Regions from separate parts of the Nocardia yamanashiensis genome, predicted to be linked through region 1. Evidence: riboswitches for the same ligand, from Rfam matches in the RefSeq annotation. Region 1 holds a riboswitch; each other region holds the start of a gene.
What was found. A riboswitch is a leader RNA that binds a small molecule or an ion and turns the genes downstream of it on or off. The one in region 1 is predicted to bind S-adenosylmethionine.
Positions count from the first base shown of each region.

Region 2: it holds a riboswitch for S-adenosylmethionine, as region 1 does, so the genes downstream of both, LTV02_RS25245 (ABC transporter substrate-binding protein) here and LTV02_RS03145 (AfsA-related hotdog domain-containing protein) in region 1, are expected to answer to the same signal.
Region 3: it holds a riboswitch for S-adenosylmethionine, as region 1 does, so the genes downstream of both, LTV02_RS26280 (bifunctional o-acetylhomoserine/o-acetylserine sulfhydrylase) here and LTV02_RS03145 (AfsA-related hotdog domain-containing protein) in region 1, are expected to answer to the same signal.

Region 1 is NZ_CP089226.1:676,421-678,678, forward strand. Features, by position in the region: gene LTV02_RS03140 (MFS transporter) at 1-1,100, shown strand, start outside; SAM riboswitch class IV at 1,179-1,291, shown strand; gene LTV02_RS03145 (AfsA-related hotdog domain-containing protein) at 1,306-2,094, shown strand; gene LTV02_RS03150 (HAD family hydrolase) at 2,091-2,258, shown strand, end outside.
Region 2 is NZ_CP089226.1:5,365,717-5,367,974, reverse strand. Features, by position in the region: gene LTV02_RS25255 (GNAT family N-acetyltransferase) at 1-79, opposite strand, end outside; gene LTV02_RS25250 (HAD family hydrolase) at 166-804, shown strand; SAM riboswitch class IV at 950-1,066, shown strand; gene LTV02_RS25245 (ABC transporter substrate-binding protein) at 1,105-2,258, shown strand, end outside.
Region 3 is NZ_CP089226.1:5,585,079-5,587,336, reverse strand. Features, by position in the region: gene metX (homoserine O-acetyltransferase MetX) at 1-51, opposite strand, end outside; gene LTV02_RS26280 (bifunctional o-acetylhomoserine/o-acetylserine sulfhydrylase) at 48-1,373, opposite strand; SAM riboswitch class IV at 1,471-1,581, opposite strand; gene LTV02_RS26275 (TetR/AcrR family transcriptional regulator) at 1,594-2,258, opposite strand, start outside.

The sequences.
Region 1 (2,258 bases):
AGCTGTATGTGGTGCTGCCGGTATTGAATCGGCTGGCCGGGGACTGGGATACCTCCAAATCGGCGGCCACCTGGACGACCACGGCGTTCGGGCTGGCGTACGGGGCCGGGTTCCTGGTGACCGGTCCGCTCTCGGATCGATGGGGGCGGCGGCCGGTGATCGTGGGCGGGTTGCTGGCCACCGTGGTCAGTTCGCTGATCGTCGCGGTCGCGCCGGGATTGGGGACCGGGCTGGCGGCGCGCGTATTGCAGGGGCTCACCGCGTCGTTCTTCGCGCCCGCGGCGTTCGCGTATCTGAGCGAGCGCATCGCACCCGAACGGCGGGTGTTCGCGTTGACCTGCTTGACCAGTTCATTCCTCGGGGCGGGGGTGGTGGCGCAGGTGCTGGCGCAGCTGATCGGCAATGCGCTGGGGTGGCATGCCATCTTCGTCTCGGGCGCGATCGCGTTCGGGTTGTCGGCGGCGCTGCTGCGAATCGTGTTGCAGGACGGGCGTTCCGGCGCTGCGGGACCGGCGCCGACGGTCCGGGCGGTCTTCGCGCCGTTCGGGCACTTGCTGCGGCAGCCGAAACTGGTGCTGCTCTATCTGAGCTGCCTGGCGGTGCTGGGGTCGTTCGTCGGCATCTACACCGGCATTCAGCTGTCGCCGCCGGACGGCGTCGGATCGGGCAACGGTGCGCTGCTGGCCCTGCGCGCCAGCGCGATTCCCGCCATGATCGCCGTGCCCGTCCTGGCGAGCCGATTGGGGACCATCGATCCGAATCGCCGGGTGATCGTCGCCCTGGCGACCGCCGGGGTCGCGGCCGGTATCACCGCCGTACCCCTCGGCGGTATCTGGGTCGCGGCATGGTTGTTCGTACTCGTCACCGCCATCGCCGTCGCGGCCCCGGCGGCCGTACAGGCCATCGCCGCACAGGCCGGACCGGCCCGGGGCGCGGCCACCGCGCTCTACACCTTCGCCCTGTTCGTCGGCGCGAGCGCGGGCCCGCAATTGGCGAATCTCTTCGCCCACTCCGGATATCCGGCCATCGCGGCGGCCATCGCCGTGCTCGCGCTGACCGGTTCCGCGCTCGCCTACGCCTCCACCATCCGCCCACGCTGAACCCCGGGCGGCGAGTTTTCTCCACCCTGGTTTGAACTGTTGCTCGTAAACAACTGTCCCGCATAACTTTTCGATCACGGTCATGAGTTCCAGCGTCAAGCCCCGGCTGGCTGGGCGGCAACCCTCCACGACGGCGGGGTGCTCCGGGTGACGACCGGATGGCGGCGAACGCGTCGCCATAAGCGTCATTCTCGCGGAGGAATCAATGTCTGTAGCCCAACTCTCTTCGGCGTACCCGGCGGCGGAAACCACGGTGATCAGCGAGCTCGTACTGGTCGCCGATCGATTCCGGGGCATTGCCGAAGACGACCGGGCCTTCACCGTCTCCGGGCTGGTCGCCGCCTTGCGCGGCGGCCGGCTGCGGGAATCCGAGCAGCCGGTCACGGTGCGGCTCGGGCAGGGCGTGACCCGGCACGATCTCGACTATGTCGAGCATGTGGCGGCCATTCACGCCCCGGCGGGATTGCGGGTGCTGGGTGAGGTGCCCGAACCGGCGCCGCGGCACCAGGTGCACAAGTATCAGAACTCGAATGTGCTGCTGGCCAACCTGATCCGGGAATCGGCGACCGAGTTCTCGGCGGATCTGCGGATCCACGGGGACAACGAACTGCTGCTGGATCATCAGACCGGCGAGCACGTGCAGGGCATCGTGATCGTGGAAGCCGTACGGCAGCTGTTCCTCGGCGCGTTCGAATTGGAATACGGGCGGCGCTGGCCGGAGCAGCACTTCTACATCGTCTGGAACAGCATCGAATTGGAGTTCAAGTCGTTCCTGTTCCCGCTGCCCGCCAGCGTGCACGCGGTGCTCACCCCGGTGTCCATCGAGGATCCGGCCAAGCTGGAATTCGCCATCGAGGTGGAGGTGCGGCAGGCCGGGCAGGTGGTGGCGACCACGCGAATCTCCTACGCCGCCTTGCCGAACGAGCGCATCTCGCAGATCGAACGGCACAAGGCCGCCAAGGCGATCGCGGCGTACCTGGGCGTCGCGGCATGAGCGGGGCCGCGTTCTTCGACGTCGACGAGACGTTGATCACGGTCAAGAGCATGTTCGCGTTCCTGCGGTTCTGGCTGGCCGAAAACGGCGACGACGGAACGGAATACGCGCGGGCGACCGGGGAGATCAAGGAGCGGGCGGCCGGCGGGCTGGCGCGCGAGGAG
Region 2 (2,258 bases), 3.8 Mb from region 1:
GGGCGGCGGCCGCGCCCTTGGTGATCAGATCCGTTTCCACGCCCTCGATGCGTGCGCCCAGCTCCATCCCGCAGAACAGCGTGCCCTGATCAGTCATGGCCCGAGCCTAGTTCGCGGCCGAACCCTGCCGCCTCCGGTTTTCCCGCCGGTCCGTAGGGTCGAGCCGTGGCTGTTGATCATGCGACCGGTCGGGGCGATGGGCTCGTCGTCGGATTCGACCTGGATATGACCTTGATCGATTCCCGGCCGGGCATCGCCGCCGTCTGGGATGCGGTGGCCGCCGAAACCGGCGTGCCGATCGATTCCGCGCTCGCCGTGTCACGGCTCGGGCCGCCCTTGCAGATCGAGGCCGCGCACTGGTTCCCGGAAGATCAGGTGCCGGGCGTGGTCGCGCGCTATCGCGAGCTGTACCCCGGGCTGGCCATCACACCGAGCCGGGAACTGCCGGGCGTGGACGATGCGCTGGCGGCCGTGCACAAGGCGGGCGGCAAGGTCCTGGTGATCACCGCCAAGAACCAGCCGCAGGCGCAACTGCATGTGGATCACCTGGGGATGGATGTGGATGATCTCGTGGGCGGGGTGTGGGCGGAGGAGAAGGGCGAGGTGCTGCGCGCGCACGGCGCCCGCATCTACGTCGGCGATCACCTCGGAGATGTGCGCGGCGCGAAGGCCGCGGGCGCGATCGCGGTGGCGGTGACCACGGGACCGTATGCGGCGGAGGAACTCTCGGCCGAAGGCGCGGACGTGGTGCTGACCGACCTCACCGAGTTCCCGGCCTGGCTCGCCGGTCACCTCGACGCCTGACGCGCGAAACCGAATCTCCGCCCCCGGCGGCGCATTCGACGGCCCGCGCTCGCCCCCTGTTCCCGGGCGGGCGCGGATGGTCTTTGACTTCACGGTGATTCGAACACTGTCGAGGCCCGTGGCGCCTAATTACTCTCTGGCGCACGGTCACGAGTATCAGCATGTTCGAGCCCCGGCTCGCTGATCGGCAACCCTCGCGCGGCGGTGGGGTGCCCCGGGTGACGACCAGGCGGTGTCCGACCGGGCATCGCAAGCGCTTTCAGGCCCGGGCGTCGCGTGGGTGAGTCACAGAGGAACAAGATGAGCAAGCAGTGGTCCGGGTCGCGTCGGCTCCGGCTGGTGGTGGGTGTCGCGTCGGCGGCGTTGGTGGCGGGTCTGACGGGGGCGTGCTCCGACAGTTCTTCCGCGGACAAGGGGACGGTCTACTTCGGGGTGTCGGGGCCCAAGACGGGCGCCTCGGCGGAGTACGGGCGGCTCTGGCAGCAGGGCTTCGACCTGGCCTTGGACGAGATCAACGCGGCCGGCGGAATCGACGGCAAGAAGGTCGAATTGAAGTGGGAGGACTCGCAATCCGACCCGAAGCAGACGGTGCCGATCGCCACCAAGTTCGTGGGCGACAACTCCATCATCGCGGAGCTGGGCGACTTCTCCTCGCCGGCCTCCATCGCGGCGTCGCCGGTGTACAACCGGGGCAAGCTGGTGCAGTACGGGTTCACCAACTCCTCCACCGATTTCACCAAGGGCGGGGACTACTCGTGGAGCCCGTCGATCACCCTGGACGTGTTCCAGGAGCGCAACGCCCAGTGGGTGTCGGCCAAGGCCAAGAAGGTTTCCGTGGTCTACCTCGAAACCGACTGGGGTAAGCAGGCTTTCAAGTTCTTCGAGCAGTTCGCGAAGGAGAAGGGCGTCGAGATCGTGTACTCGTCGCCGATCCTGCCCGACTCGCAGGACTTCCGTCCGGTGCTGATCAAGGGCCGCGACGCCAACCCGGATGCGTTCGTGCACTTGGGCTATGGCCCGGACGGCGCGCTCGTGGTGAAGCAGCTGCGCGATGTCGGCTTCGGCGGGCAGTTCTTCGGCGGGCAGAACACCCCGCAGTTCATCTCGCTGGCGGGCACCGCGGCCGAGGGCGACATCGTCAACGGCGTGTTCTCGGCCTCGGACCCGAACCCGAAGATCCAGGCGTTCGTCGGCAAGTTCAAGGCCAAGTTCGGCACCGACCCGGGCGATTTCAACGTGTACGCCTATGACGCGCTCAATGTGCTGGTCAAGGCCGCCAAGCAGGGCGGGGCGACCCGCGAGGGCATTCTGAAGGGCCTGCGCGAGATCAAGGACTTCGACGGCATCGGCCTGGGCACGTTCGCCTTCGACCAGGGCACGCGTCGTCCCAGCGGCGTGAAGCCGATCGAGCTGGTGCTGAAGAACGGGCAGTTCGTGCCCACCGGGAACAAGTA
Region 3 (2,258 bases), 3.6 Mb from region 1:
CAGGAGCTCGGCCGCCGGACGGGAGGTGCTGGATTCGATGCTCACGGTCAAGACGCTGCCGCCGTCAGACCGGCGCGCAGATCCGCCAGGATGTCGTCGATGCCCTCGATACCCACGGCCAACCGCACCAGACCAGGGGTGACGCCGGAAGCGAGCTGCTCTTCGGGGGTCAGCTGGGAATGGGTGGTGGAGGCCGGGTGGATGACGAGCGAACGCACATCACCGATGTTAGCGACATGGCTGTGCAGCACCAGCGCGTCCACGAACTTCTTGCCCGCGTCCACGCCGCCGGCCAGTTCGAACGACACGATGGCGCCGACACCCTTGGGTGCCAGTTGTTTGCCGCGCTCGAACCACGGGGAGCTGGGCAGGCCCGCGTAGTAGACCTTCTCGACGCCGGCCTGCTGGGTCAGAAACTCCGCCACCGCTCGGGCATTGGCGACATGCCGCTCGACACGCAGGCTCAAGGTCTCGATGCCCTGGGCGATCAGGAAGGCGTTGAACGGCGACACGGCCGCGCCGAGATCGCGCAGCAGTTGCACGCGGGCCTTGAGCGCGAAGGCGGGCGCGCCGAGATCGGCGAACACCACGCCGTGATAGCTCGGATCGGCGACGGTGAAGCCGGGGTACCGCGACACGCCGTCGGCGTCCTTGACCGTCCAGTCGAAGTTGCCGCCGTCCACGATCACGCCCGCGACCGCCGCGCCGTGGCCGCCCAGGTACTTGGTGGCCGAGTGCACGACGATGTCCGCGCCTTGGGCGAGCGGCTGGATCAGGTACGGGGTGGCGACGGTGTTGTCCACGATGAGCGGCAGGCCCGCGGCGTGCGCGACGCCCGCGATGCCCGGGATATCCAGGATGGAGCTGGACGGGTTGGCGACCGTCTCACCGTAGAAAGCCTTGGTGTTCGGCCGGATCGCCGCCTGCCACTGGGCCAGATCGTCGGGGTCCTCGACGAAGCTGACCTCGATGCCGAGCTTGGGCAGCGAGTAGTGCAGCAGGTTGTAGGTGCCGCCGTACAGGTGCGGGCTGGCGACGATGTGATCGCCGGCCTGGGCCAGGTTCAGGATCGCGTAGGTCTCCGCCGCCTGCCCGGAGGCCAGCAATAGCGCCGCTACGCCGCCTTCGAGGGCCGCGATGCGCTGTTCCACCGCGTCCTGGGTGGGATTCATGATGCGGGTGTAGATATTGCCCGGCTCGGCGAGACCGAAGAGCGCGGCGGCGTGGTCGGTGTCGCGGAAAGCGTACGAAGTGGTCTGGTAGATGGGCAGGGCGCGCGCGCCGGTGGCCGGATCGGGGGCCTGACCGGCGTGGATCTGCTTGGTCTCGAAGGACCAGGCGGCAGGGTCGATGGGCGCGGTCGAGTCACTCATGTGCTGCTCCAAAAAAACAAGGTCGCCGAATGGCGGAATTCTGACGTTATCGGGAGGCGAATAGGCTTCGACAACAACACATTTCGGTAGACCTCCTACAGTGCGCTTGCGCTCGGCCGTCGAGCGCCCGGTCTTCACCCGGAGCACCCCACCGCAGCTGGAGGGTTGCCGATCAGCGAGCCGGGGCTTGGCGCTGATGCTCTTGACCTGTTGCGAGATTCTAACGGGATGCGGCGGCGGTCTCCGAAGTGGGGCTGGCCACAGTCGGAGTCGCGCAGACCCGGACGAATTCGTCGTAGGCGGCTTGCACATTATCGGCCAGCTGACGGGCGGAACCGGCCGTGGTGCAGTCCGGGAACTCGGAATCGGCGTCGAATTCGCACTCCATGCCCACGCGCACGATGCTGTGCCAGGTCGCCGCGATCATTCGCACCGGTGCGGCGTCGGGGGTGGTCCGCAGCCGTTCGGCGAGCACCTCGGCCATGGCCCGGGTCTTGGTGTCGGCGGCTTCCAGGCTCTGGGCGCGCACGGCCACATTGTCGCGGGTGACGCGCTGCATTTGCTGGAACCAGCGGAACGGCACCGGATTGTCGCCGCCCAGGATCTGCTCGACCACCAGCAGGAAGGCGTCGAGCAGGGCTTGCAGCTCGTTGCCGGTGACCGGCTGGGCGCGCAATTGTTCCGCGAGTGCCTGGCCCCAGTCCTCGATCGGGGCGATGACGATGTCTTCCTTGCTCGCGAAGTACCGGTTCACGGTGCGGGGCGAGACGTCGGCTTCGGCGGCGATCTGCTCGACGGTGGTGGCGTCGAAACCCTGTGTGTCGCACAGGTTCAGCGCCACGTCGATGATCCGGGTTCGGGTCTGCTGCTTCTTGCGTTCGCGCA